One region of the Arthrobacter sp. NQ7 genome, then DNA from elsewhere that is predicted to be linked to it. Evidence: riboswitches for the same ligand, from Rfam matches in the RefSeq annotation. Region 1 holds a riboswitch; each other region holds the start of a gene.
What was found. A riboswitch is a leader RNA that binds a small molecule or an ion and turns the genes downstream of it on or off. The one in region 1 is predicted to bind cyclic di-AMP.
Positions count from the first base shown of each region.

Region 2: linked by a shared signal. The riboswitch ahead of PUN71_RS05440 (C40 family peptidase) and the one ahead of PUN71_RS08860 (C40 family peptidase) in region 1 are both predicted to bind cyclic di-AMP.
Region 3: linked by a shared signal. The riboswitch ahead of PUN71_RS17320 (aggregation-promoting factor C-terminal-like domain-containing protein) and the one ahead of PUN71_RS08860 (C40 family peptidase) in region 1 are both predicted to bind cyclic di-AMP.

Region 1 is NZ_JARFXU020000006.1:26,393-35,861, reverse strand. Features, by position in the region: gene PUN71_RS08895 (alpha-mannosidase) at 1-1,102, opposite strand, end outside; gene fdhD (formate dehydrogenase accessory sulfurtransferase FdhD) at 1,225-2,100, opposite strand; gene PUN71_RS08885 (molybdopterin molybdotransferase MoeA) at 2,151-3,668, opposite strand; gene PUN71_RS08880 (DUF6457 domain-containing protein) at 3,665-3,958, opposite strand; gene mobA (molybdenum cofactor guanylyltransferase) at 3,955-4,665, opposite strand; gene PUN71_RS08870 (HNH endonuclease) at 4,732-5,232, opposite strand; gene PUN71_RS08865 (NlpC/P60 family protein) at 5,499-6,266, opposite strand; gene PUN71_RS08860 (C40 family peptidase) at 6,428-7,108, opposite strand; cyclic di-AMP (ydaO/yuaA leader) riboswitch at 7,179-7,359, opposite strand; gene PUN71_RS08855 (M23 family metallopeptidase) at 7,489-8,307, opposite strand; cyclic di-AMP (ydaO/yuaA leader) riboswitch at 8,318-8,529, opposite strand; gene PUN71_RS08850 (iron-dependent transcriptional repressor DtxR) at 8,666-9,367, opposite strand.
Region 2 is NZ_JARFXU020000003.1:133,980-143,448, reverse strand. Features, by position in the region: gene PUN71_RS05455 (mycothiol transferase) at 1-418, shown strand, start outside; gene PUN71_RS05450 (ribonuclease Z) at 411-1,355, shown strand; gene PUN71_RS05445 (protein adenylyltransferase SelO) at 1,339-2,808, shown strand; gene PUN71_RS05440 (C40 family peptidase) at 2,928-3,773, opposite strand; cyclic di-AMP (ydaO/yuaA leader) riboswitch at 3,777-3,946, opposite strand; gene PUN71_RS05435 (aggregation-promoting factor C-terminal-like domain-containing protein) at 4,194-5,579, shown strand; gene PUN71_RS05430 (TraR/DksA family transcriptional regulator) at 5,601-5,960, shown strand; gene PUN71_RS05425 (DNA alkylation repair protein) at 5,957-6,487, shown strand; gene PUN71_RS05420 (DUF1810 domain-containing protein) at 6,507-6,968, shown strand; gene PUN71_RS05415 (glucose 1-dehydrogenase) at 7,004-7,897, opposite strand; gene PUN71_RS05410 (metallophosphoesterase family protein) at 8,048-8,554, opposite strand; gene PUN71_RS05405 (DUF1918 domain-containing protein) at 8,626-8,817, shown strand; gene PUN71_RS05400 (NUDIX domain-containing protein) at 8,860-9,375, shown strand.
Region 3 is NZ_JARFXU020000019.1:30,511-39,979, reverse strand. Features, by position in the region: gene PUN71_RS17340 (sensor histidine kinase) at 1-368, shown strand, start outside; gene PUN71_RS17335 (bifunctional glycosyltransferase family 2/GtrA family protein) at 481-1,878, shown strand; gene PUN71_RS17330 (glycosyltransferase family 39 protein) at 1,875-4,025, shown strand; gene PUN71_RS17325 (ArnT family glycosyltransferase) at 4,032-6,230, shown strand; cyclic di-AMP (ydaO/yuaA leader) riboswitch at 6,371-6,531, shown strand; gene PUN71_RS17320 (aggregation-promoting factor C-terminal-like domain-containing protein) at 6,537-7,247, shown strand; gene PUN71_RS17315 (glyoxalase superfamily protein) at 7,320-7,709, opposite strand; gene upp (uracil phosphoribosyltransferase) at 7,754-8,389, opposite strand; gene PUN71_RS17305 (phosphatase PAP2 family protein) at 8,402-9,205, opposite strand; gene PUN71_RS17300 (nucleoside deaminase) at 9,262-9,469, shown strand, end outside.

The sequences.
Region 1 (9,469 bases):
CAACACCGAATTCCGCCAGGAAGAAGCCTTTGCCCTCGACGAACTGCCGGGCCATGGCTTCGCCGCCGGGCATGTTGGTATCGGATTCCACCCACATGCCGCCTACGGGAACGAACTGGCCCGCCTGGACCTTCTCCCGGATCCGGCTGAACAACTCGGGGTAGAACTCCTTGATCCAAGCGAGCTGCTGGGCAGAGGAGCAGGAGAAGACGAAATCGGGGTCTTCATCCATGAGCGCCACCACGTTGGAGAAGGTCCTGGCGCATTTGCGGATGGTTTCCCGCACCGGCCAGAGCCAGGCCGAATCGATGTGCGCGTGCCCGGTGGCAACCAGCCGGTGCGCCGACGCATAGGCGGGCCGCGACAGGACCGTTGCCAACGCTTCCCGGCCCGCTGCAGCGGTACCCGCAACGTCATCCGGATCCATCACATCCATCATGTGCTCAAGGGCGCGGAGGATCTCATGGCGGCGCGGCAGCTCCGGCGGCAACTGTTCCATGAGTCCAGCCAACGTCCAGACATCCTGCTGAAGCTCCCACACGCACTGGTTGAGTTCAGCAATGGCGATGGTTCCCAGCCGGTACTGCGGCGCTCCCCCGGCAGTCTCCTTGTCGCCCAGCGGAGTAGGCGCGAAGGTCCAGCCCTGGGCCATGTCCGGATTTGCGGCAGCCTCCACGTAGAAATCCACTGCCATGCCGGTGCCCAGCAGCTTCAGCGGAATGTACTGGTTGCGGGGTGAGATTGCCTTGATGATGCTGCCGTCCGGGCGCCAGGCGATCCCCTCGCACTGGAATCCTGGCGCTTCCGTGGTGAATCCCAGGTCCACCACCACCTCCACCGCGATGTCGGGGCCACTTCCCCATGATTCGGGCACCTCGCCCTGCAACCGGAGCCAGGTGGTGCCCCAGGGGCGGCCCCAGGCGGCACCGTGTTCCTGCGGCTGGAACTCCTGCCGCATCGCTTCGAGCGCTGGGACCGGTTCGTCGGGGACATCCCAACTGCTCAGGGAAAGCGGGACCGTCCTGGCGTAAATGGCAGGAGCAATGCGTTCACGCACAAACCTGGCCAGTCGGACTTCCGTGATGGTCCGGTCGTCATGCAATATAGGTCCTCTTTTAGGCTCGGAACTGGATCATGGCGTCCATTCGATGGACAAATCTACCCGTCGCCTGCCCGGCAACCAACCCCCCGCGGAAAACGGACATGCGCCGGCCATGGGCTCAGCTACCTGATGGGCACCGCGGCCGGCCGACGGATGCGGGCATCACCGGCGTAGACGTTGAAGCTTGTTCCGCGGCTGAATCCAGCCACGGTGAGTCCGTTCGCCTCTGCCAGCTCCACGGCGAGGCTCGAGGGGGCGCTCACGGCCGCCAGAATGGGAATACCTGCCAGGGATGCCTTTTGAACCAGTTCGAAGGACGCCCTTCCCGACACCTGGAGAACGGTGCCGGCCAGTGGCAGGAGGCCTTCACGCAGCGCCCAGCCCACCACTTTGTCCACGGCATTGTGCCGGCCCACATCCTCCCGCAGGCACAGCAGGCGGGGCTCGCCGTCGTCGTCAATTTTGAACAGGCCCGCCGCGTGGACTCCGCCGGTGTCATCAAAGAGGCGCTGGGACTTTCTGAGCAGCCCGGGCAGGGAGGCCAGTACCTCCGCGTCCACCGTGAGGGGGTCAGCTGCGGGGCTGTGATGGGAGGACTTTTGGACCGCCTCGATGGAGTCTGTTCCGCAGATGCCGCAGGAACTGGACGTGTAGACCTTGCGGCCGGTATCCGGAACCGGGACGTCCGGCCGCAGCTGCGCCTCCACCACGTTGAACGTTTGGACGCCGTTTTCGTCTTCTCCGGCGCAGAACCGCAGGGACACCAGGTGTTCGGGAGCCCAAATGACCCCTTCCGACACCAGGAAGCCGGCCACCAGGTCGAAGTCGTCCCCGGGCGTGCGCATGGTGACCGAATAGGAAAGCCTGCCCAGCCGGATTTCCAGCGGCTCCTCTACCGCCAGGACGTCCTCGCGGTGGCGGACCGGGTACTCGAGGGCACCGGGCGAACCATCCAGGACATACTTGTGCACCTTGCGGCGCTGGGTTACGCGTCCCATGTTCCACCCTGCCTGTTCATAACTCCATCATGGCACCATGGGGCCCCGCCTCAGCCCAGGAGCGCACTCCAGTCCACCGGGCCGCCGGATGCCGGCTTCGCTTTGGGCTGGCCGGCGCGGGGGTTGCTGCGCGGTTTTGCCTTGGCCGCCCCGTCCCCGGGCTGCGAGAGGGGCGGTCCCCACGGCAGGGCAAAAGCCGGCACCGGCTCGCCCAGCTGCACGCCATGCGGGGGTACCACCAGCACCCCGTCGGCGGCGGCCAGTCCGCGCATCATTCCCGGCCCCGTATGCTGCGCCGGGGACGCCATGCCGTAAAGCAACCGGAAGGGCATGAGCCGGGTGCGGCCGGGGTCGGGTTCGATCATTGTTCCGCAGGGCACTTCCTGCACCGGCGGCATGGCCCCGTGCCCCAGCGCGGCAAGGAGGGGGCCACCCACGGTGGAAAGTGCCATCATGGCCGCCAGCGGGTTGCCGGGAAGTCCGAGGACAAACCGCCCGTCCGGAAGTTCTGCCAGGACTGCGGGATGGCCCGGGCGCATGGCCACGCCGTCGATGATGAGCCGGCCGCCCAGTTCGGCGACCGCACGCCGGAGGTGGTCTGTTCCCGAACGCCCAGTGCCCCCGGTGGTAATAACGACGTCGGCCGGCAGGTCGGGTGCGTCCGGCACGTCGGGGAGCACGTCTTCGAGTGCCGCCAGCCACTCGGCGTAGGAGTCGCCGATCCTCTGCCGGCCCCCCGGGATTCCACCCAGCATGGCGACGACGTCCGGCAACTGCGGCCCGAACGTGTCCCGTACCTGGCCGGGGGCGGGCCTGCCCTGTTCCACCACCTCCGATCCGGTCAGCACCAGACGGACCACGGGTTTGCCCTGGACCTGCACTTCGTCGTGGCCGGCCAGCGCCGCCAGTGCCAGGTGTGCCGGGTTGAGCTCCACCCCTGCCTGCACCAGGACATCGCCTTCCAGGGCCTCCTCACCGGCTTTCCTGATGTGCTCGCCGGCGCGGGGTTCTCCGGGACGCGCCTTGCCTCCGGTCAGCAGGACGGGAAGCCCCTCGTCGTCCCGGCCAAGCACGGCGCTTTCCGTGCGCAGGACAGCCTTGCCGCCCGGAGGAATAAGACCGCCGGTGGCGATGGGGCTGGCCTGGTGCGGCGCCAGCCGGACTCCCGGGTCCACCGGGATCCACGGGCCGCTTCCGTTAACCACCCAGCCGTCCATGGCCGAGGACGCATAGTGGGGCATGTCCTGAAGAGCCACGATGTCCCGGTCAAGTTTCCGGCCCAGCGCCAGCCGGAGCGCCACGGGCCCGGGCGGGATGGGAGTGGCGGAGTCGTATGCCACCTGCCGGGCCTCTGCCCAGGTGTGGGCCGCATGGTGATGGCCGGCACCGCCCTGCCCTCCGGCGGAAGGACCTGCGTCGTCCATCCCGGGACCGGAGTGTTGGGCAGATGGACCTGCCCCGCCCACCACGCCGATGTGTCCGGCTGTGTCCAGTGGCGTCCGGGCCGTCAGCGCCTCCCCTTCGCTGCGCGGTGGTGCATGCGGATCACTATGGGGTTCTGCGGTCATTCGCCGGGAGTCCCGGCGGTTTCAGTGCCGTAGTCCTGTGCCAGGGAACGGGCCACGGCCAGCGCTGCGTCCATCGCGGCGGCGTCCATCTCCCTGCCCGGGGCCGCGGCCAGGCCCGCGGCAAAGCCTGCAATGAAGGTGGTGAGCGGCGCGGCCGGCCGGACCACGGAGTGGGCGGCAACGCCGGCAAGGGAGAGCACAGCGTTGACGTCGACCTGGACATTTTCCAGCTTGTACGCCTGGAGCAGGGCCCGGCACCACTCTTCCAGCGTTTCGTCCTGGCTTTTCACGAATTGCCTCCCACGTTAGTGTCGCCCGTGCGCCGGTCCTGGCTTCCGCGCTGGTTTCCGGCGGCCATCCCCAGCGCAGCAGCGTCATCCCAGGTATCCACATCGGAGGTGGACCCGGCGGGGACTGTGACAAGCTGCACGTCCAGATTAGCAAGGAGCGCCCGGACAGAGCCGTTGGCCAGCGCGTTCCGGGCGGCGAGCTCCCGGCAGGCATGTGTTAACTCAGCCGTGTTGTAAAAAGCGGCCAACGGCTGCGGCCTCCCGTCTTCGGCAGCGGCCATGACACTGCGCACGCGGGCGGCTTCCACCGGGGTCGCAGCCAGGGCGTGCCGCAGGGCGGCCACGGCCTGGGCGGACAACGGCATGTCACACGCCAGCACGAGCGTGACCGGCGAACCGCCGCCGTTATTGGCCAGGGTTTCCAATCCGGCGGCGATAGCAGCGGCGGGACCGGAGAACGGCGGCTCTTCCCGGCAGGAAAGGACCGCGGCCGGAGGCGCAGTCCCCGGCACTGGCGCCGCGGTGACCCCGGGGAGGCCGGCGTCACCAACAACGACAGTGCGCCTAGCCCCGGACGCAGCGGCAAGAGCCCATTCCAGGAGAGTCTGGCCGCGGAAGACGAGGGTTTGCTTGGGCACCCCTCCCAGCCGTGAGGACCGGCCGCCGGCCAGGATCAGGGCATCAAATGCCAACGTGTTCGCTTGCATGACCCCAGCCTAGCGACCGGCAGGGCCGGCACCGCCGAATCCGGCGGGAGGACAGGCCGGGCTGGGTCAGGCAGCCCGCTCCGGAAGAAGGAAGGGATCCCACGCTGGCGTCGGCTTCTCGAGTTCCTTGATCTGCCAGATCGTTCCATGCGGCGGCTCCGGCACGAAACGCAGGGTCCAACCCATCTCCGCGGGTGTATGGTCCCCTTTGACGTTGTTGCACCGCAGGCAGGCGGCCACCAGGTTTTCCCACGAATCGGCGCCGCCCCGCGACTTGGGGTGCACGTGGTCGATGGTGTGGGCCGCCTTGCCGCAATAGGCGCACTTATGCCCATCCCGCCGAAGCACCCCCCGCCGGCTGACGGCCGTGGAGTGGTTGTACCGGGGCCTGATGTAGCGGTTGAGGAGGATCACGGACGGGCGGCCCAGCACATCAGTGGGGCCCACGACGGGGTCGTCACCCTCGGCCACCACGCTCGCCTTGCCCGCGAGCACAAGCACCAGCGCCCGGCGGAAAGTCACAACCGCCAGCGGTTCATATCCAGCATTCAGAACGAGAGTGCGCATGCACTTACCTCTTCACGGCCGCACCCGTCAGGGGCACGAGGGCCGGCTGCCCTCGGCATGTCCGGGCTATGGATCGACATGACAAGAGTAAACAAAGAAGTGCAATATCAGGTAATCGCCGCCCCTGGACGGCAAAACCAGCGGCTACCCTCGACGGCGGCCACGCAAGCCCCGTTGATTAAACGGAAAGGACCCCGGCCGGGCGTGGCGGGGTCCTTTCCGGCTTACCGGCCGGCGGCACACACTGTGCGCCGGCCCACGGCAGCTTAGTTGACGCGGATGAAAACGGGGCCGGAACCGACGTTGGCGCTGAAGACCACAGTCTGGTTTCCGTTGTAGCCGCCGTGGACCGCCATGCCGTTGCCGGCGTAAACAGCGATGTGCGCCATGCCAGCGCCGCCGTCGGCGTAGTAGATAAGGTCACCGGGCTGCGCTTCGGCTGCACTGACCGTGCGGCCCAAAGAGAGGTAGCCGGCGGGCCAGTCGTGGAAGTGGATTCCTACGGCTGCCAGGGAGTTGGTGACCAGCATGGTGCAGTCCTGCATGACGCCAAGCTGGGCGTAAGCGGCGGAAAGGATCGCAGCACCCTTGCCACTGGCCGATGCCTGCGCGGCGGGGGCGGCGGGAGCGGCGGCGGTGGCAACCTTCGCCGTGACCTTGGGAGCAGCAACGGGCTGGGCCGCGGGAGCTGCTTCCTGGACGTCGACCTGGGGCTCAGGCTCGGCCACGGGAGCCGGCGTGGTGGTCACGGCAGGCTTTTCGTAGCTGATGGCAATGGTGGACGCCGCGGAGATCGGGGCGTCGACGGCGGATTCAACTTCCAGTGCGGAGGCCGGAGCGGAGTCCCGCTTGACGTTGGCGTCGGCAGCGTTGGCTGCGATGCCGCTGGTCAGGACCAGACCGGAGGCAGCGGCGATAACTGCGGCCTGGCGGCCCATGCCGCCGGCGTTGTCGCTGACCGCTTTGGCAATGACAGCGATCGAGTTGGTTTTGGTGACCTCGGCACGGTGGCGCGCGGTAGCACATGTCGTCATCAGTTCTCTCTTTCGTGTTTCCCCTGGTCCGCTTGTAGGCAGGCAGGGAAGGTTGGACGCGCCGGCATCTTGGGGGTACGCCGGCGCGTCCCGAACGGGGATGTGATCTAGCGAAAAAGCTGTGGGCAAAGAAATAGCCCTTGGAGCATGGAGCCCAAGAACTAGTTGCCGTAGTGGTAGTACGAGGATGAACCGGTGGCTGCCGGGGAGTGGAGCAGCGTGCCCTGCGACGGGTTCAGTGCGCTGATCATCATGCCGTTACCGACATAGATGCCGACGTGTGCGCCGCCGTTCTGGACGACCAGGTCACCCGGCTGGGGGGTGGAGGTGGGAGTCATGATGCTCCACGCGTTGGTGCGCGGGATGCTGATGCCGGCCTGCGCGTAAACCCACTGAACGAACCCGGAGCAGTCCCAGCCGGTAACGGGGCTGGTGCCGCCCCAGACGTAGGAGTGGCCGATGCCGGTGTAGGCGATGGCTGCAATTCCCGACGTTGCCGCGGAAGACACGGCGGAAACAGTCTCGGCAGTCTTGGCGGCCGACGCGTCCTGGGTTGCTGCGGCGCGGTCAGCCGAAGCGGTGGACTGTGTGCGGACCGTTTCCACCTTGGGTGCAGCGGTGGTCTTGACGACGGGACGCTCGAAGGAGACCGTCGCCGTGGGTGCGGCGGTGACAGCGAGGGCGGTCTGGGCGGAGCCGGACTCGGTGGATGCAGAAACACCGGCAGTGGTGTCGGCAGCCGTCGCCGGCAGGCCCATGCTCAGGATGAGGCCCGATGCCGCTGCCACAACGGCAGCCTGGCGGCCCACGGTCCCGGCATTGGCACTAACGGCCTTGGACATGGCATCCAGGGGGTTGGTGCGAACCGTTTGCGCACGGTGGCGCGCAGAATGATGGCGTGAAGACACGAAGGTAGCCTCTCCCAATGCCTGCGAGGTGAGCTGTCGGATTCGGATGGGAGTCACCCGGCCACTTTGCTTTCCTGGAAAGCTCGTGACTTAACCCCAAGGCCTCCATGGAATGAAGGCCAAAATTGGTTCCCCCGCCCCTGCCAGACGATGAAATGCGAACGGACCTTGAGCGGTGGCAGAGTTAGGCAATCCACTCAAGAGCGTCAACTTCGGAAAAGTTGACGCGAGTTAGACGGTACAGCAGTTTTGCTTCAATGTCACATTCAGGTCACGGCGGGTCACGGTGATCTGAGACTGCGCACTCATTTGGGCTACAGCCAACCCATCGGGTCGACCACTTCGCCGTTGACCTGCACCTCGAAGTGGAGGTGGCATCCGGTGGAGGCGCCGGTGGTGCCGCTGAGGGCGACGACGTCCCCGCGCGAGACCGTCTGGCCCACCTTGACGTTGAAGGATGAGAGGTGGTTGTAGGTGGTCTCCAGGCCGTTGCCGTGATCGATGACCACCCGGTTCCCGCCGCCGAACTGGTGCCAGCCGGCGAAGGTCACGGTCCCCGTTGCCGCTGCCAGGACAGACGTTCCGCACTGCGCCACGAAGTCCTGCCCACGGTGGAAGTCGCCGGAACCGCCTGTGATCGGGCTCACCCGGTAGCCGAAGGGGGAAGCGGTGGTGAGGGTGGCCAGGGGCGCTGCCAGGGTGCCGGCAGAAGCCGCCCGCGTCACCGATCCGGCCGACTGGGCGCTCAGGAGCTGCTTCAACTTGCCGTCGGGGTCCGCCTGGGTGACCACGGCGGAACGGCTGAAGTCGATCTGCGCGCCAACATCCGCAGAAATCCTGGGCTGAGGGCTGACAGCGGAGGCAGCTACGGGAGTATTGCCGGCAGCATCAGTAGCCATGACGGGGCCGGTGGCAGGCACGGTCACCGTCAGCACCAGGCCGGTGGCGGCAAGGGCGATGCCGGCCTTCTGGCCGATGCCGCTGGCCGCGGCGAAATCCGTCATCTGCCGGAAGGGACCCCGGCGGCGGCGCGCGTCGCGGTGCAGGTCGCGGGGGCGCTCCACTGCGGCAACCTCGGCACTCCGCACCGCAGGAGGGCCGTCCGCGCGGCGGCGGCCCCGGGAGGTCTGCATGGTCAAGAAGGGTTCCTCTCTGGAAAAGCCTGCGGAGTTAGCTGTCGGATTCGGGTCAGAGAGTTCAAAGACCCGGCCCGTCATGGGCAAGCTTCTGCACAGGGGTATTCCCGGAAGAATCCTTCACTGGAGAGGCTTGCTGCTGACGGACTTCACCCCAAGGCAGTCCCCCGCTGCCGCTTGTGGTTCCCCCGCCTCTGCCAGTAACGACTCGTGCACCTGTCCCGCTGGCAGAGCTCGGCTCCGGGACAGGTAACGCTTAAGTATCAACGATCGCTTCCACTATAGGGGCTTAAGACCCTAGGTAACAATTCCGTTATCTTTGGTGGGAAGCGCGGTTTAAGGTATGCGGCCGGCTTCAGGAGGGGGCGACGGCAACGAAGACGTGCGCGGCCACTTCGGGCGGCAGTTCGAGCGCGCCTTCGATTCCCGGGACCCGCACGGAGATGTAATCACCCACGCGTTCCAGTGCCACGGCGGCACCGGGCCGGATGCCGCCTTCGTCGAGTTGGGCCAGCAGTTCCGGTTCAACCTGGATGGGCTCCGCCAGCCGGACAACGGTGACGCCCGAGGCCGGTCCATAGGCCTTCATGGCTTCCACCAGGCTGATGGCGCCGTCCGCGAAGCCGGGGCCGGGCTGTCCGCCCAGGTCGGCCAGGCCGGGAATGGGATTGCCATATGGCGACTCGGTGGGATGGTCCAGCAGCTCGTAGATGCGCCGCTCCACCCGCTCGCTCATCACGTGCTCCCAGCGGCAGGCTTCGTCGTGGACGTAGGCCCAGTCCAGCCCTATCACGTCGGCGAGAAGGCGTTCGGCCAGCCGGTGCTTGCGCATCACCTCGGTGGCGCGCTTGCGGCCGGTGTCCGTGAGTTCCAGGTGCCTGTCGCCCGAGACGACAACCAGGCCGTCGCGTTCCATCCGGCCGATGGTTTGGGAAACTGTGGGTCCGGAGTGGCGCAGACGCTCGGCGATACGGGCCCGCAGGGCGACGATGTTTTCTTCCTCAAGCTCCAGGATGGTCCTGAGGTACATCTCCGTAGTGTCGATCAGATCCGTCATCCAGCTCAGCTCCTCGAGCGCAGTACCTTGCGTTGTCCCACCGTATCGCCTGTTCCCGCGAGGTAGTCCGGGGCCAAGCTTAGCCTATTTTGACTTTGTCCG
Region 2 (9,469 bases), on a different contig from region 1:
CAACGGCAACTCCATCGCATGGCTGGTCTGGCACCTTGGCCGCGTTGAAGACGCGCAGGTCGCGGCCGCCGCCGGGCTGGAACAGGTCTGGACCGCGGAGGCTTTCGTTTCCAGCTTCGGCCTCCCGCTGGCGGCCGGCGATACGGGCTACGGGCACTCGAGCGGGCAGGTGGACGCCGTCCGGGCGTCCGGGGACCTGCTGCTGCAGTACTACCGGGCCGTCCACCGCCAGACTGCCGAATTCCTGGACAGTGCCGACGACTCCGGCCTGAACCGGGTGGTGGACACGCACTGGGATCCGCCCGTGACCCTGGGCGTGCGGCTGGTCAGTATTTTGGGGGACTGCCTCCAGCATGCTGGCCAGGCCGCCTACGCCAAAGGCCTGCGGGCCGGACCGGCAGCTGCCGGCGGTGCGTGAACTCGTGGTGCTGGGAACCGCATCCCAGGTTCCCACCCGGACCAGGAACCATAATGGCTACTTCCTGCGCTGGGACGGTGAAGGGTTCCTGTTTGACCCCGGCGAGGGAACCCAACGCCAGATGATCCATGCAGGGGTCTCCGCCGGCAGCATCACCAGGATCTGCCTGACGCACGTGCACGGCGACCATTGCTTCGGCCTGCCCGGAGTCCTGTCCCGGATGGTCCTGGACGGCGTAGCCCACCCGGTCCACCTCCATTATCCCGCCTCAGGCGCCGACGTCGTCAGGGCCCTCATCTCCGTCAGCACCCCCGGCCTCGACCTTCGGCTGCACCCGCACTCCGCCGCGGGCCATGTGGCCGACGGCCTGGCCGTGCGTTCGCTGAAGCACCGCATCGAGACGTACGGCTACGTCCTGGCCGAGCCGGACGGCCGCACCATCCTGCCCGAGCGGCTCCGGGCCGCCGGGATCCACGGACCGGACGCCGGCCGCCTGCAACGCACCGGCCGCCTCGGCCCAGTGACGCTGGAGGAGGTCAGCATTCCGCGTCCGGGCCAGCGCTTTGCCTTCATCATGGACACGGCACCGTGCCCGGGCGCGGAGGAACTGGCCGACGGCGCCGACCTGCTGGTCACCGAGTCAACGTTCAGTGACGACGACGGCGGGCTGGCGGCCCAATACCTGCACCTCACCGCCGGGCAGGCAGGGGACCTGGCATCGTCCGGGAGGGCGCGGACACTGGTCCTCACCCATTTCTCGTCCCGGTACGGCGACGACGTTTCGCTCCTCGCGCAGCAGGCGCGGGAGCGGGCCCCCGCCAGCAACGTCATCGCCGCCGGCGACCTGGACCGCATTGCCGTTCCCCCGCGGCGGCAACCCCGGCACGCAGCAGGCCAATCAACGGCGATAGGGTTTAATCATGACGGCAGCAGCTGAATCCACGGTCATTTTCGACGGCCGCTTCGCCCGTGAACTGGCGGAGTTGGCCGTTCCCTGGCAGGCCGAGGACGCACCCAATCCCGAACTCCTGGTCCTCAACACCAGGCTGGCCCAGGACCTGGGGCTTGATCCCGCGTACCTCCGCAGCCCCGAAGGAATACGGATGCTGGCAGGGAACCATGTTCCCGCCGGCGCCACTCCCGTGGCCCAGGCCTATGCCGGTCACCAGTTCGGCAGCTATTCACCGCTCCTCGGTGACGGTCGCGCCCTGCTGGTCGGTGAGCTCACGGACACCAACGGCCGCCTGGTGGACCTGCACCTCAAAGGGTCCGGCCGCACGCCGTTCGCCCGGGCCGGAGACGGCCGCGCCGTCGTCGGACCAATGCTCCGTGAATACGTTGTCAGTGAAGCCATGCACGCTTTGGGCATTCCCACCACCCGCTCGCTCGCCGTGGTGGCCACCGGACGACAGGTCCGGCGCGACGGCATGCTGCCCGGCGCCGTCCTGGCCAGGGTGGCAAGCAGCCATCTGCGGGTGGGCAGCTTCCAATACGCCAGGGCCACCGAAAACCCCGGCCTCCTCAAGCGCCTTGCGGACCACGCCATCAGCCGGCACTATCCACACGCCGCCGACGCGGACAATCCCTATCTCGCGCTGTACGCCTCGGTGGTTTCCGCCCAGGCCGAACTGGTGGCGCGGTGGATGCTCGTCGGGTTCGTGCACGGAGTCATGAACACGGACAACATGACCATCTCGGGAGAGACGATCGATTACGGCCCATGTGCGTTCCTGGACGCCTTCAACCCGGCCGCCGTCTACAGCTCGATCGACGTCAGCGGCCGCTACGCCTACGCCAACCAGCCCGTCCTTGCCGAATGGAACCTCGCCCGGCTCGCCGAGGCAATGCTGCCGCTTATCGACGAGGACCAGGAGAAGGCTGTGGCCCCCGCGGTGGACGTGCTGGGCGGCTTCCGGCGCCAGTACAGCGCGGCGTGGTCCAGCGGGATGAACGCAAAGCTGGGCCTGGCCGCGGCCGGCGGGGAAGAGGCCGCAGACGCCTCAGCGCTGGTGGACGACGTTGTCGCCCTCGTGAAGGACGGCCCGGTGGACTACACCCGGTTCTTCCGGAACCTCGGCAAGGCTGCCCGGGGCAACCTGCGCCCGGTTCGTGGCATGGTCCTTGACCTTGCAGCCTTCGATAGCTGGATCCGACGGTGGCAGGCGCTGGACCCCGACGCGGAACTGATGGACAGCGTGAACCCGGCCTACATCCCCCGTAACCACCTCGTGGAGGAGGCGCTGTCCGCCGGGACCGCGGGAGACATTGCTCCCTTGCAGCGGCTGTTGGAGGCCGTCACCGACCCCTTTACTGAGCGGACCGGCCTGGAAAGGTATGCGGAAGGTGCCCCCGAAGACTTCGGCAACTACATGACCTTCTGCGGTACGTGACCTGTCAAAGGCGCCGGCCGCAGGCTCGCCGCGCCGGCGGGACGCGGAAGGGCGGCAGCCGGTATACCGGCTGCCGCCCTTCTGTATGACACCGCTTCGCCGGGCGAAGCTGTGGGAACCTAGGCTACGCGGACCACGGAGTAGCCGCTGAGCCAGCTGATGGAGTGGACCTGGGTGGTGTATCCGTTAACGCCGCCGCTCACAACCTGGCCGTCGCCGGCGTAGACGCCCACGTGGCCGGAGGTGATGATGAGGTCACCGGGGGCCGGAGCACCAACCACCGTTCCATACTGGAAGAACTGGGTCGGGGCCAGGTCGCCGACGCTCTTGCCAACGGAGCGCAGTGCATTCTCGACCATCGCGGTGCAGTCCTGGTTCACACCGACCTGGCTGTAGGCGGATGCCAGGATGGCCGCGCCTGTTCCGGTGCCCGTGGTGGCCGCGGCCGGGGTGGCTGAAGCGTAGGACATGTTCATGCCGGTGTTCGTCGGTGCGCTGGCCGCCGCAGTCTGGACGGGCGCCGGTGCCGGAGCCGGTGCCGGAGCCGCCGTGTAGCCCGCGCCAGGGATCTGGATCTGGTCGCCCGGGTAGATGATCGAGGACAGACCCAGGCCGTTGGCGGCCAGGAGGTCGTTCAGGCCGACGCCGTAGGCCGAGGCGATGGCGCCGAGGGTGTCACCGGAAACGACGGTGTGCACGTTCCCCGTGGCCGCCGCGGGGGCCACGGCGGGCGCGGCAGGCGCCGAGTAGGCCTGGACGCTGCTGTTCTCAGTGGTGTCCGCTCCGGTCACACCCGCGTGGGCCGGGGCGCCCACACCGAACGCAATGCCGGATGCCGCGGCTACGGCGAGCGCAGGGCGGCCCAGTGTGCGGGCCTGGGACTTGGCTGTAACGGCGAGGCCCTCGAGCACAATGGAGCGGGCCGGAGTCGCGCGGTGACGGGCAGAAGTTGAAATTTTTGACACGGTTGATCGCCTCTCCCATGCCTGCGGGGTGAGCTGTCGGGTTCGGGCTGGAGATACCCGGCCGGAAGCACCCCGCGACATACGGAGGCGCTATCGACTTAACCCCTAGGCCACATGTGGCCGTGGAAACTTGGTTCCCCCGTCCCTGCCAGCTGGAGCGGTTGTATCCCATGATCAGCGGCAGGGCTCGGCATACTGATGGGAATGTCCCGACTGAGAGGGACACCAAACGACCATAACCCGAGCTCCCCGCAATTGTCACATTTGGATAACATGCGAGGCGATTCTCTCAGATTCGCCAGCGAATGGACTTGGCCCGACTTTCCCGTGGTGACCTTGGTGGACGCCGCGAAGGGCCGGGTAACAATCACGACACGGATCCATGCCTGCGGGCCATAGCGGAGGGTAGGCTTCGGGACTATGCCCCTGTTCGTGATCCGCCCCCGGCTCCCGCTGACCGCGGTCCTGTTGGCCTTGGCCGTGGCCGGCTCCCCCCTTCACGCGGCTACGGCGGACGATCAGGACCCGACTGCCGGCTACCCCTCCTGGGCTGACGTGCACGCCGCGCAGTCATCGGAGGCCGCGAAAGCAGCCGAAATCAACGCCATTACCGGCCTCCTGGACGGATTGCAGGAGCAATCGGAGGCCGCCGGGGACGCTGCCGTCCGGTCGGCGGCCGATTACGCCGTGGCGCAGGCCGGACTCGACTCCGCGACACAGCGGCTGGACACCCTGTCCGCGCAGGCGGCAAGGGCCAACGATGAACTGGCCAGGCACCGGAAAGACCTGGGCGCCCTTGCCGCGCAGTCCTACAAAACCGGCGGCACCAACGCGGGTTTCTTCGTGGCACTGGACGCCCTCGGCACCAACAGCGTGCAGGGGCTGAACCTGGTCAAGCTCGTCGGGGACAAGACCGCCGCACTGGTTGAAAAGGCCGGGGCCACGGGCCAGGTCGCCGCCGCACTCACCGAGCAGGAAAGGGCTGCCAGGAACGAGCGGGAGCGGTTGTCGGCGGAGGCCAAGGCAGCACTGGATACTGCCCGCTCGGCGCGTGACGCGCTCGACCGGCAGCTGGCCCGGGAGCAGCAGCACAGCACGGAGCTGACGGCGCAGCTCGCAGCCCTGAAGGGAACGACGGCGGCCCTTGAGGGGGAGTACCGGCAGGGCCGGGCGGCCCTGGCTGCCTACGAAAAGGCCCAGGAGGCCAAGCGTGCTGCGGCAGAGGAACAGGCCCGCCGGCAAGCGGCCGCCGCTGCCCGGCAGCCCGCACCCGCCGGGACCCCGGCCCTGTCCGGTACTCCAGGGCAGGAAAGCCCCACGCAACCGAACCCACTTCAGCCAAAACCCGTCCAGCCAAACCCTGTCCAGCCAAATCCCGTGCAGCCCGGCGTTCCCGCCGGCGACCCTGGGCCGCCTGCTCCCGGCACCGCTCCCGTGGCACCCGCCCCGCCATCCCCGCCCGCCGTCGTCGTGCCTTCCGTTCCCGGCGGGTCCGTGAATGACCCGGCCGCGGCGAAAAGCTACGCTTCCGGACGCCTCGCCGCCTTCGGCTGGGGCCAGGACCAGTTCCTGTGCCTTGCCCAGCTCTGGACCAAGGAATCGGGGTGGCTGACCACCGCCACCAACCCCTATTCAGGCGCCTACGGGATACCCCAGGCCCTGCCGCCGGGAAAGTATGCCAGCGCCGGCGGCGATTGGCTGACCAGCTACCGCACCCAGATCGAGTGGGGCCTCGGCTACATCCGGGACCGCTACGGCTCCCCGTGTGCCGCCTGGAACCACTCCGTGTCCCTGAACTGGTACTGACTGACGCGCTAGGCTTTCCCCATGCCAGATTTCGAACGGTTCCGCGCGCTGCTCGAAGATGAGCGGGCACGGCGCCTGGCACTGCTGCCCGCGCTGCGCGCCGACATTGAGTCGGCAAACTTGGCACGCCGCGACTCCAACGTCGACGATGAGCATGACCCCGAAGGCTCCACCATCGCCTTCGAACTCTCGCAGGCCTCGGCGCTCCTGAAGCAAAGCTCGGCCGGACTTGATGAGGTCGAAGCTGCCCTGGCCCGGCTCGCCGGAGGCACCTACGGCCTCTGTGCAGTGTGCGGGGAACCCATCGCCGAGGGCCGGCTGGAAGCGCGGCCCTGGACGCCGTTCTGTATCCTGCACGCCGCCACGGGGCGCGGACAATGACGGGCGCTGCGGAGACAGTGTCCGCCGCGGCGGAATTCATCGACCGGACCCTCCAGAACGAAGGTGCCTGGTACCGCGCGGACGAGGTGGCGCACCGGGTGGGCGGGCTTCTTGCCTCCTATGGCTCCTCGGTCGGCGCAGTCCGCGGCACGGTCCGCGATGCCCTGCGGAAGTTCAAGGACCTTGACCATGACGCCACCGTCATGCTGGCCTCCGCCCTGTGGGGCCAGCCGCGGCCGGGCGTCCGGCCGGTTTTCGAACGCCGCCTGGCCGCCGTGGTGCTGCTGCAGTCGCGGGTTGGGCTGCTCCGGCACTCGGACCTGACCCGGCTGGAGGGGTTCCTGCGGTCCGCCCAGTCGCGGGACCTGGCAGCGCCGCTGCTCGCCGATGTGCTGGCACCGATGCTGGCCGGTTTGGGGGAGCGGGAGCGGCAACGGGCTGCCGTTGTCCTGGCGAGGTGGCGGGAAGACCCCGACCCCCAGCTGCAGGCTGCCGCTGCAGCCCTTGAGGAAGACCTGTCCCTTTGAACGCACCCAGGAGAACGCCATGAATGAACCGTTTGGCCTTGACCGCTTCGTCGCTGCCCAGGACAGCGGCGGAACCTATGAGCAGGCCCTGGGGGAGCTCCAGGTGGGCAGCAAGTCCGGGCACTGGATGTGGTTCATCTTCCCGCAGATTGCCGGGCTCGGGCAGAGTGAGACCTCGCGCAGGTATGCCATTTCCTCGCTCGCCGAGGCCCGTGCGTACCTGGACCACGAGGTCCTGGGGCCCCGGCTGCTTGAATGTGCCATGGTCCTGGCGAACCACGCCGACCAGTCGGCAGAGGACATCTTCGGCGGCATTGACGCCAAAAAGCTCCGCTCGTCCATGACACTGTTTCTCCGGGCCGCACCCGGAGAAACAGTGTTCAAGACCGTGCTGGCCCAATTCTTCGGCGGCGAGCCGGACCCCGCCACTGACCAGCTCCTGGCGGCCCAGGATGCATCGGACCACGAGGCCGGCGGCTGAGCGCAGTCACCGCCGGCGGTCCCCGGGAGCCGCCGCTACGGGGTGGGGCTGCCGCCGTTGACGTTCAATGTTTCGCCCACCACGAAACTTGACTCGGGGGAGGCCAGGAAGACGTAGGCGGGGGCGAGTTCGGCGGGCTGGCCCGCGCGGCCCAGAGGAGTGGACTGGCCGAACTCCGGCAGCTGCTCCTTTGGCTGGCCGCTGCTGACCTGCAGGGGCGTCCAGATGGGGCCGGGAGCCACGGCGTTCACCCGGATCCCTTTAGGCGCCAGCTGCTGGGCCAGGCCCTTGGTGAAGTTGTTGATGGAGGCCTTGGTGGTGGCGTAGTCCACCAGGGTTGGCGACGGATTGTAGGCCTGGATGGACGTGGTGTTGATGATGGTTGACCCCGCCGGCATATGCGGAACGGCGGCCTTGGTCACCCAGAACATGGCGTAGACGTTGGTCTTGAGCGTGTGGTCGAATTGTTCGTCCGTGATGTCCTGCAGGTCCTCCTGGGCCACCTGCTTCCCGGCATTGTTGACCAGGATGTCCACGCCGCCCAGGACGGCCACCGCGGTGTCCACCAGGTCCCGGCAGGCTGCGGAGTCCTTGAGGTCTCCCGGGACCTTCACGGCCTTCCGGCCGGCCGCTTCGACGATGCCCGCAATACGGGCCGCGTCCTCCTCTTCCTGCGGCAGGTAGGAAAGGACGACGTCGGCACCCTCCCGGGCGAAGGCGATGGCCGTCGCGGCGCCAATCCCCGAGTCGGCGCCGGTCACGATCGCACGGCGGCCTTCCAGCCGCCCCGTGCCCCGGTACGTCTCCTCGCCGAGGTCGGCCCTGGGCTCAAGTTCTGCATCCAGGCCCGGCTCCGGCTGGTGCTGCTTGGGCGGGGAGATCTTTTCGTAGGCAGTAACGGGATTGCGGAACGTGTACTGGTCAGTCATGGCGGTCCTCCTGTTCGTGCGGACTCCGGGCCGGTCCACCGCCCGGACTCCGGGGAAACTGCGGCTGCCCACCGGCAACAGCAAAAGCTAAGCATGCTTACGTTTCCCAGCCTAAGCAAAGATTCACCGCCCTGCCAAGCCCGGGCGGTGTCAGCCGCGGCCGACCTCCACCAGGGTGACCCGTGCCAGCTGCCCGGCATCGACCACCGCCTCCATGAACGTGCAGGCCGGCTGGCGGCGGCGGTCCGTGGGCGACCCGGGATTCAGCAGCCTCAGTCCGCGGGGTGAGGTGGTGTCCCAGGGGATGTGGCTGTGGCCGAACACCAGCACGTCCGCCGACGGGTACAGCGCCTCGCACCGAAGTTCGCGGCCCTTGGCCTGGCCTGTCTCGTGCACCATGGCAAAGCGGATGCCGCCGAGCGTTGCGGTGGCTGTTTCCGGCAGCCGCCGCCTCAGGTCGGGTCCGTCATTGTTGCCATACACGCCGAGCAGCCGCCTGCTCCGGCGTTCGAATTCGTCCAGCAGCGCCGCCTCCACCCAGTCCCCGGCGTGGAACACCACGTCGGCCTTTTCGACGGCGGCCCACACCTCCGCGGGCAGGGTTTTGGCGCGTTTGGGCACGTGGGTATCGGCGATGAGGACCAGGTTCAACGGCATACCGGAATCCTGCCACGTCGCCCTGTTCCACGCCTGCGTGGAGTCGTAATCTGGGGCTGGAGGTGATTGCCATGGAGGCAGCCCAAGGAGACCGCATCGTGGTCCATGGAAGGACGGTGGGGTCCTCGGACCGGCATGGAGTGATCCTGGAAGTCCGTGGCGAGGGCGGACGCCCGCCCTACGTTGTCCGCTTCGACGACGGGCACGAAACGGTCATGTATCCCGGCGGCGATTTCGCCGTCGACCACGGACGCGACACCTGACGCGGGACTGCATCCCGGCGCTTCACCTGTCAAACTGGAGTGATGGATCACCCACTGCCCTCCAGCATGTCCTCCACCCCGCCGCCGCGCACCGGTCCGCGGGACCCTGGCGACGCCTGGGTGGAAGGTGACCGCGGCCGGTACTGGGGCAGGTTCGGCGCCGCGGGAGTCCTGGCCTACGACCCCGCAAAGGGGGTGCTGCTGCAGCACCGTGCCGTCTGGAGCCACAACGGCGGTACCTGGGGCCTGCCCGGCGGTGCGCTGCACGAGGGCGAGGAAGCGGTTGATGGTGCCCTCCGGGAAGCTTACGAGGAAGCCGCCGTCCCGCCGGACAGCGTGGAAGTGCTGTTCACCTCGGTGCTGGACCATGGCTACTGGTCCTACACCACCGTGGTGGTGCGGGTGCAGGAATCCTTCGAGCCCGTCATCAGCGATCCTGAAAGCATCGCGCTGCTGTGGATTCCAGTGGCTGATGTGGACTCCCTGGAGCTGCATCCCGGCTTCGCCGCGTCCTGGCCGGACCTGATGGCCAGGCTGGACGCCGAAGAATCCTGGTAGCCAGGCCTTGCCCCTGATGCACGCGCGGACGCTGCGCTGAGGGGCTGGATCCCGTCGAAAAGCAGTTCCGCCCGGGAGAACGCCTGGTGACTGC
Region 3 (9,469 bases), on a different contig from region 1:
TGACCGTCCGCGGCGACAACACCCAGCTCCACCAGGTCCTGGCCAACCTGCTCTCCAACGCCCGGAAGCACACCCCGGCCGGCACCACGGTGACCACCGGGCTGATGCGCTCCGCCGACGGGAGCGTGGTGGTCACGGTCACCGATGACGGGCCCGGCATCCCCGCCGAATTCCAAGGCAGCATCTTTTCCCGCTTCACCCGGGCCGACGCCGCCCGGTCCGGTTCCGAGGGATCGTCCGGGCTGGGGCTGTCCATCGTGGAATCCATCGTCATGGCCCATGGGGGCACCGTTGAGCTGGTTTCCCGGCCGGGCAGGACGGAGTTCGCCATCCGGCTTCCCGCGACGGCCTGGACCACGACGCCGTAGCCCCGGTGATCCGCGCCCACAGGCAGGCCGCCGATAAAGTGACCTTCACTTACACAGGCACGTCACAGGTTGTGCCTAAAGCCCTCAAATCCGGCAGCGCCACTGTTGATGCATGACGCTCACCGACTCCACTTCAGGACCCCGCCAGGACGCCGCAGTGGCGCCGCCGGGCCTTCCTTCCAGGGGGCATGCCGTACGGCGGGCACCCGTGGACACCCGCACCGCCGTCCCCGTCCTGGACGTGACCATTCCGGTCTTCAATGAGGAACGCGACCTGGAGGAATGCCTGCGCAGGCTCCACGGCCACCTTCATGAAACCTTTCCGCACAGCTTCCGGATCACCGTGGCGGACAACGCCAGCACGGATGGCACGCTGAAGATCGCCGAACGGCTGGCCCGCGAGTTCCCTGAACTGGCCGTGGTCCACCTCGACGAGAAGGGCCGGGGGAATGCCCTGCGCAACGTATGGCTGGCGTCCCCCTCACCGGTGCTGGCGTACATGGACGTGGACCTCTCCACTGACCTCGCCGCCCTGGCTCCCCTGCTGGCGCCCCTGATCTCCGGGCACTCGGACCTGGCCATCGGTACCCGGCTCACCCGGGACTCGCGCGTTGTCCGCGGTCCCAAACGGGAGTTCATTTCGCGCGGCTACAACCTCATGCTCCATTCCTTCATGGGCGCACGCTTCAGCGACGCCCAGTGCGGATTCAAGGCGATCCGGGCCGACGTCGCCCAGCAAATCCTCCCCTACACCGTGGACAACTCCTGGTTCTTCGATACCGAACTGCTGGTCCTCGCCGAACGCTGCGGCCTGCGCGTCCACGAGGTTCCGGTGGACTGGATCGACGATCCGGATTCCAGCGTGGACGTGGTCCGCACTGCCCTGGCAGATGTCCGCGGCATGGCGCGGCTGACCCGCGACCTGGTCTATGGCCGGATCCCGGTCCCGGAACTGCGTGCCGCCCTGGCCCGTGGGCCGCTTCCCGCATCATCGAGGGCCGGTGAGCAGACCCGCGGCAGCAGCCTGTTCGGCCAGCTGGTCCGGTTCGCGGCCATCGGCGCCGCCTCCACCCTGGCCTACCTGGCCATCTTCGTGTTCTGCCGCGGCTTCATGGACCCGCAGCTGGCCAACTTCCTGGCGCTGCTCATCACGGCGGTGGCCAACACCGGCGCCAACCGGCGTTTCACGTTCGGCATCCAGGGCGGCAATCCGGTCCGGCACCATTTCGAGGGGCTGATCGTGTTCGGCATCGGCCTGCTGCTCACCTCCGGGGCGCTCGCCCTGGTCCACCGCGCGACGACGCCGGACCGGTGGGTGGAAGTCCTCACCGTCGTGGCGGCGAACCTGGCAGCCACGGCCGTCCGGTTCCTGCTGTTCCGGCTGTGGGTCTTCCGTGAGCGGTCACCGCGTCCCCCAACCCCCGGCACCGGCACCCGCACCGGCGAAGCCAGCGCCACCACCGCTGACCACGCTCCCGCCACGACCTCCACAGAAACGGCAGCATCATGACCTCCACCATCTCACCGGCATCAACCCCCGGGGGCGAAACGGCCGCTCCAGCCACCGGCACGGCCGCTGCCACCGCAGCATCAGGGCCGGAGGCACCGGCACGCTGGACCCGGTACGCCTTCGGCAGCCAGCCGCGCTGGGTCCGGCCGTCCGCGGCCGGGCTCCTGGTGGCCACGGCTGTGCTCTACCTCTGGAACCTGGCAGCCACCGGCTACGGAAACTCCTTCTACGCGGCGGCCATCCAGGCCGGCACCAAGGACTGGACCGCGTTCCTCTTCGGATCGCTGGACGCCGGCAACGCCATCACCGTGGACAAGCCCCCCGCCGCACTCTGGATCCCGGCGCTCGCGGGCCGCATCTTCGGATTCTCATCACTGAGCATGCTGGTGCCGGAAGCGCTCATGGGCGTTGCCGCCGTCGGCTTCCTCTACCTGGCGGTCAAGCGGGTCTCCGGTCCCGCTGCGGGCCTCCTGGCGGGCGGCGCACTGGCGCTGACCCCGGTGGCTGCCCTGATGTTCAAGTTCAACAACCCCGATGCGATGCTCACCCTCTGCCTGGTGCTGGCGGCGTACTTCACCACCCGGGCCATCGAGCGCGCGGGATGGAAGTGGCTCGTGGCGGCCGGCGCCGTGATCGGCCTGGCATTCCTCACCAAGATGCTGCAGGGCTTCCTGGTGGTTCCGGCACTGGGACTTGCCTACCTGTGGGCCGCCCCCACCACGCTGGGGCGCCGCCTGCTGCACCTGCTGGGCGCGCTGGGCGGCATCATCGTTGTGGCCGGCAGCTACATCGCCCTCTTCCAGTTGACTCCGGCTTCGGAGCGGCCGTACATGGCCGGGTCCACGACCAACAGCTTCCTGGAACTGACGTTCGGCTACAACGGGCTGGCGCGCATCACCGGCTCGGGTGAGGGCATGCCCGGCGGCGGGGCAGCGGGCGGGGGCGGCGCACCCGCAGGCGGTTTGGGCGGCGCACCCGGCTTCGGCGGCGGGAACGCCGGCTTCGGCGGTGCGGCAGGCCTGCTCCGGATGTTCGGCACGAGTTTCGGCGGCGAAGTATCGTGGCTGCTGCCCGCAGCCCTCGTCCTGCTGCTGGCCGGCCTCTGGTTCACCCGCCGCGAAGTCCGCACCTCAGCGAACCGGGCCGCACTGATCCTCTGGGGCGGCTGGCTCCTGGTCACGGCCGGGGTCTTCAGCTTCATGAGCGGCATTGTCCACCCCTACTACTCGGTGGCGCTGGCCCCGGCCATCGCGGCACTGGTAGGCATCGGCGCCGTGGAACTCTGGCGCGGCCGTGGGTACTGGCCTGCCCGCACGGTCCTGGCCGTGGCCATCCTCGGCACGGCCATCTGGTCCGCGGTCCTGCTGGGCCGCGACGCCTCGTGGCTCCCCTGGCTGCGTCCCGCGATCATCGTCCTCGGCGCCGTTGCCGCCGCCGGAATCCTGTTCCGCCTGGACGCCGTGGCCCCGAAGGGACGCTTCCGGCGCGCAGGCGCGGCCGCCGTCGTCGTCGTATCCCTCCTGGCCGGTGGGCTGGGACCCGCCGCGTGGACCCTCGCCACTGCCGCTACGGCACATGCGGGTTCCATTCCGACGTCGGGGCCAGCGGGTTCGTCGACCGCCGGCTTCGGCAACCGGGCAGCGGGACTCCGCGGTGACCGGGCTGACGGCAGGGAGGCCGGCACGGACGCCACCGCCGGCGCAGAAGGCTTCGACCCCGCCAACGGCCTTCCCGGTGCTGGTGGTCCTGATGCTGGGGATTCCGGTGTTGGGGGTCCCGGTGTTGGCGGCGCAGGCGGTCCCGGCGAAGGGGCGGCCGATGCGTCCGTCACCGCATTGCTGGCGTCCACCACCACCAAATGGTCGGCGATCGTCTCCGGCGCGAGCCAGGCGGCCAGCCTGGAACTTGCCTCGAACACCAGCGTTATCGCCCTGGGCGGCTGGAACGGCGGCGATCCCTACCCCACACTCGCCGAATTCCAGGACATGGTCTCCAAGGGCGAAATCAGCTACTTCATCGCAGGCGGCGGAATGGGCGGAGGCGCAATGGGCGGCCGGGGCGGCAACTCCGAGGTGGCTGCCTGGGTCCAGGCCAACTTCCAGGCCCAGACGGTGGGCAGCTCCACCGTGTACCAACTGACCAAGTAGGACGCCATGGCCGGCCGATTCACCAGCACCACGTACCGACGCATCGCTACCGGCTTTGTGCCGTCCCGTCCCGGCCGGGCAGCCGGAACAGCTTCCCCCGCTCCGGGCACAGCACAGGACGTCCCTGCAGCGCGGCGGGCCTGGCCGGCCGCGCTGCAGCGCCTGGAACTGGCTGCCGTCCTGGCGGGCACCGCAGTGCTGTACCTCTGGAACCTGGGGGCGTCCGGCTGGGCGAATGCGTTCTACTCGGCGGCGGCCCAGGCCGGATCGCAGGACTGGACGGCCTGGTTCTTCGGTTCATCCGATGCGGCCAACTCCATCACGGTGGACAAGCCGCCGGCGTCGCTGTGGATCACGGGATTGTCCGTCCGGCTCTTCGGGCTGAATTCCTGGAGCATCCTGGTGCCCGATGCGTTGATGGGGGTCGGCGCGGCGTGGCTGCTCTACCTCGCCGTCCGGCGCGCGGCTGCCCCGGCCACCGGTGACGCGAGGCTCGCGCACCGGGCCGGGCTGCTGGCCGCCGCCGTCCTTGCCCTCACACCGGTGGCCACCCTGATGTTCCGGTTCAACAACCCGGACACCCTGCTGGTGCTGCTCATGACAGCGGCAGGCTACGCGGTCCTCCGGGCCATCCAGGAGGACCGGCTGCGGTGGATCCTGCTGGCGGGGGTGTTCCTGGGCTTGGGTTTCCTGGCCAAGCAGTTGCAGGTGCTGCTGGTGGTTCCCGGCTTTGCCCTGGCGGTCCTGGCGGCGGGCCGCGGCAGGATGGGGCGGCGGCTGCTGTGGCTGGCTGCCGCCGGCGCCGCAATGGCGGCTTCGGCCGGATGGTGGCTCCTTGCGGTGGAGCTGACACCTGCCGGCATGCGCCCCTACATCGGCGGATCGCAGGACAACTCCATCCTGGAGCTGACGCTGGGCTACAACGGCCTTGGCCGGCTGACCGGCGACGAGACAGGCAGCGTGGGTGGCGGCAATGGCTGGGGTGTTCCCGGGCTGCTGCGGATGTTCAACAGTGAGTTCGGCGGCCAGATCGCATGGCTCCTGCCGTCTGCCCTGATCCTGGCCGCGGGCCTTCTCTGGGTGGGCCGGCGGGCCCCGCGGACGGACATGGTGCGCGCCAGCGTCATCGTCTGGGGCTCGTGGGTGCTGGTGACCGGCCTGGTGTTCAGCTTCATGTCCGGCATCATCCACCCTTACTACGCGGTGGCACTGGCGCCCGGGATAGCCGGGCTTGCCGGGTTGGGCGGGGTTCTCCTGTGGCAGCACCGGCACCAGCCGGCCGCGGCCGTGGCAGTGGCTTCAGCTACGGCCGCGGCAGCAGTTATGGCGTTCCAGCTGCTCGGTACCACCACCGCCTATGGTCCCTGGTTCCGCTGGCTGGTCCTGGCAGCAGGCCTGGCGGCCGCGGCAGGAGTTGGACTGGGCAGGTTCCTTCGCCTGCGCTCCATGCAGTGGACGGCAGCGGTGCAGTGGACGACAGCGGTGCAGCGGACCGCGGCGGGGCGGTGGACGACGGCGGTGCAGCGGGCGACGGCGGGGCTCGCCATTGCGGCGTCGCTCGCCGGACCTCTGGCGTTCTCCATCTCCACGGCGGCAACGGCACACAGCGGGGCCATTGTCAGCGCCGGGCCGGCGACAGCATTTGCCGGCCCTGGCGGCTCCCGTGCCAACAGGACCGGTGGGCCCGGCACGGGCGGCAATACCCGGCAGTTCGGCGGCCGAACCGGACAAAACCAGGTCGGCTCCGGGCAGGCAGGACCCGGCCAGTCCGGGGCGGGCCAGGCCGGACAAGGCCCCGGCGGAGCTGGTGTGGCCGGCGGCCGTGGCGGCGGTGCAGGCGGCGCCATGGGTGGCCTTCTTGGCGCCCCCACCCCGTCATCAGACCTGGTGGCAGCATTGAAAGACGGTGCAGCGGGGTACACCTGGGCGGCGGCGGTGGTGGGCTCCAACAATGCTGCCGGTTACCAATTGGCAACGGAACTGCCTGTGATGGCAGTCGGCGGCTTCAACGGGACCGACCCCTCCCCCACCCTTGAGCAGTTCCAGGAGCTGGTGTCGCAGGGGAAGATCCACTACTTCATTGCGGGCGGAACCACCCGGTCCAGCACAGGCTCAGACGCCGCCGCCCGGGTTGCCCAGTGGGTAGCGGAAAACTTCACCGCACGGAGCATCGGCGGGACCACCGTCTACCTGCTTGGCGACTGAGCCAAACCTGAACCGGTGCGCAATTCGACTCGCTGCCACCGTGACTTCCGTTACCTAAATGTGACTTTCTCGTATCCTTCCTGTACCGTCGATTGGGTGCGGTCCCCGTTCGGGCCGCATATCCCGGGTTGACGCCAAGCTCTGCCGCTTCCCCGGATCCCGATTGAGCTACGGCAGAGGCGGGGGACCCACCGTCCCGGGCAATGAATGCCCTTGGGGTTAAGCCAGTACGTGTTCTTTCCGTATGGCCGGATGCCCTCATCCGAACCCGACAGCTAACTCCGCAGGTGTGAGAGGCGATCAATCATGTCCAAAAACACGGCAGAAACACGCCTGCAGGCCAAGGCTAAACACCGGGCCGCCAAGCAGGCCAAGAAAACCACCCTGGGCCAGCGCGCCGGGATCCTCGCAGCATCGTGCGCGGTGCTGGTGGGCGTAGGCGCTGCAGGCCAGGCCACCAGCGGCATGACCCCAGTGTCATCCACCGGCTCCAACTCTTCCACGGCAGCGGCCGACTCCCAAATGAGCATCGAGAAGAGCGAGATCCGTTCCAACCCGGCGGCCAGCCCCGCTCCGGCAGCAATCACGGTCGCGCCGCAGGCAGCGGAACCCGCCCCGGCCGCCCCCGCACCGGCGCCGGCAGCCCCCGCACCCGCCCCGGCACCCGAACCCGCCAAGGCACCCGAGCCGGCTCCCGCCGTCGCAATTAACGACCCGGCCGGCGCCCAGGCGTACGCCGCCGGCCAGCTGGCCTCCTTTGGCTGGGGCCCGGACCAGATGCAGTGCCTGCAGACGCTCTGGACCAAGGAATCGGACTGGACCACCACCGCCACCAACGCCAGCAGCGGCGCCTACGGGATCGTCCAGTCCCTTCCCGCGGAGAAGATGGCGAGCGCCGGTGCGGACTACCTCACCAACTACCGCACGCAGATCAACTGGGGCCTGGACTACATCAAGAAGAGCTACCAGTCGCCCTGCGGTGCCCTGAACTTCCACTTGGCTCACAACTGGTACTAGGCACGGCACCACCGCAGAGGGGAACCGGCGCAAGACGCGGGCCGCATCACGTGATGTGGCCCGCGGTTTGCTTTAAGGGCTGGCCTGGCCCTCATTGCGCCATGGGATGTACTGGACAGACCACCTGTTGCCGTCGGGATCGGCGAAATGGACGAAGTGGCCCCAGTCCTGCACGTCGATGTCGCTGACGTCCACGCCGTTGTTCTTCAGGAAGTCGTGGGCGGCCTTGATGTCGCTGACCACCATCTGAAGGTTGGATCCGGTGCCGGGCGGGGCGTCCGTGAGTCCTTCGCCGATGCAGATGGAGCAGGCCGAACCGGGCGGCGTCAACTGCACGAAGCGGATGGAGTCCGAGGGACGCTCGTCATAGTCGGCGTTGAACCCGACCTTGTTGACGTAGAAATCCTTGGCCCGGTCGACGTCGGATACGGGGACAAAAACGAGTTCGAGTTTCCAGTCCATCCGCTCAGGCTAGCGGCAGGAGGCCGGCTGAAAAAGGGTGGACCCTACCCTGCGATGCCGTAGAGGCGGTCGCCCGCGTCGCCCAGGCCCGGGACGATGTAGGACTTCTCGTTGAGCTTCTCGTCGATGGAGGCCAGGACAATGTGCACGTTGGCCCCGGACAGCTCCTCCTCCAGTCTGGCCAGGCCCTCCGGCGCCGCGAGCAGGCAGATGCAGGTGACGTCCGACGCGCCGCGCTTGAACAGGAACTTGATGGCCTCGCGCAGCGTGCCGCCGGTAGCCAGCATGGGGTCCAGGACGAAGACCTGGCGGCCGGTGAGGTCCTCCGGGAGGCGTTCCGCATAGGTGATGATGTCCAGCGTTTCCTCGTCCCGGGCCATGCCCAGGAAGCCCACCTCAGCGGTGGGGACCAGCTTGGTCATGCCTTCCAGCATTCCCAGGCCGGCACGGAGGATCGGGACAACCAGTGGGGTGGGTTTGGTGAACGCGGTGCCGATGGTTGTGCTGACGGGCGTTTCGATGGTGACGGGCTCGGTGCGGACTTCCCGGGTGGCCTCATAGGCCAGCAGGGTCACCAGCTCTTCCGTCAGCTGCCGGAAGACAGGGGACGGTGTGTTCTTGTCCCGCAGGACGGTGAGCTTGTGGGCGACCAGGGGGTGGTCAACAACGAGAGTACGCATCCCCCAAAACTATCATCCGGCGCTGCCCTTCCCGGGCCCGGAGCCTCCGTGCTCGTGCACTTCCTCGGCGACCACATCGCGCACGATCGGACGGTCGAACGACGGCGCGGCGCCGGCATGCTCCCGCCTGCGGACCAGGTGGAACAGCCGGTGGGCCATAATCACCACACCGACCCAGGTAAGGCCCAGCAGCCACCCTGCCATGACATCGGTCAGCCAGTGGTGCCCCAGGAAAACGCGGCTCAATCCCATGGCAATGATGAAGATGGTGCCGCCCGTGATGGCAGCGACGCGGACCCGCATGGTGTGGAACTGAAGGCAGATGAGGTACACCACCAGGCTGATGACCACGGTGGTATTCAGGGTGTGGCCGCTGGGGAAGGACGGCGAGTCCTCGTACGGGGGAACGGCGTCAGCGTGGTCCGGGCGGGTGCGGCCCACCAGCTTCTTGCCGAACGTGGTGGCCGTGACCGAGGCCGCTGCTGCCCCGCCGATGAGGACCAACGGCCGCCAGTTCCGGCTAAGGAAGGTCAGCCAGGCGGTGAGGATGCTGGCCAGGATGGGCATGCCGACGCCGCCGCCGATATTGGTGAAGCCGGTGACGAACGCATCGAGGCCTGGGCTCCGCAGGCTTTCGGCGAAGGCCAGCGCGGGCTTGTCCAGGTTAGCGAGGCCGGCTGAGTCCACCACATTGTCGTAGACCTCCGCACCGAGCAGCGCCAGCGACACAATGATGACGCCGCCCACCAGGATCGTGAGGACCAGTGCCGCGTACGGTTTGAACCAAATACTTATGCGGTCCCGAAGAGTGTCCATGGTGCCTCCCGGCGTCGGTAAGTAACCTGAATATCCCCCGAAACTATCATTGAGCCATGCCCTTGCCGGAAAAGAAACACGACGCCTGGATGGGCCTTGCCCTTGTGGAGGCCCGGCGGGCGCTGACCACGGAGGACGTGCCGATCGGCGCCGTGGTGATAGGGCCCGACGGCGCCGTGCTGGGTTCCGGCCGCAACCAGCGTGAGGAACTGGGCGACCCCACGGCCCACGCCGAGGTGGTGGCCATCCGGGAGGCGGCGCGGC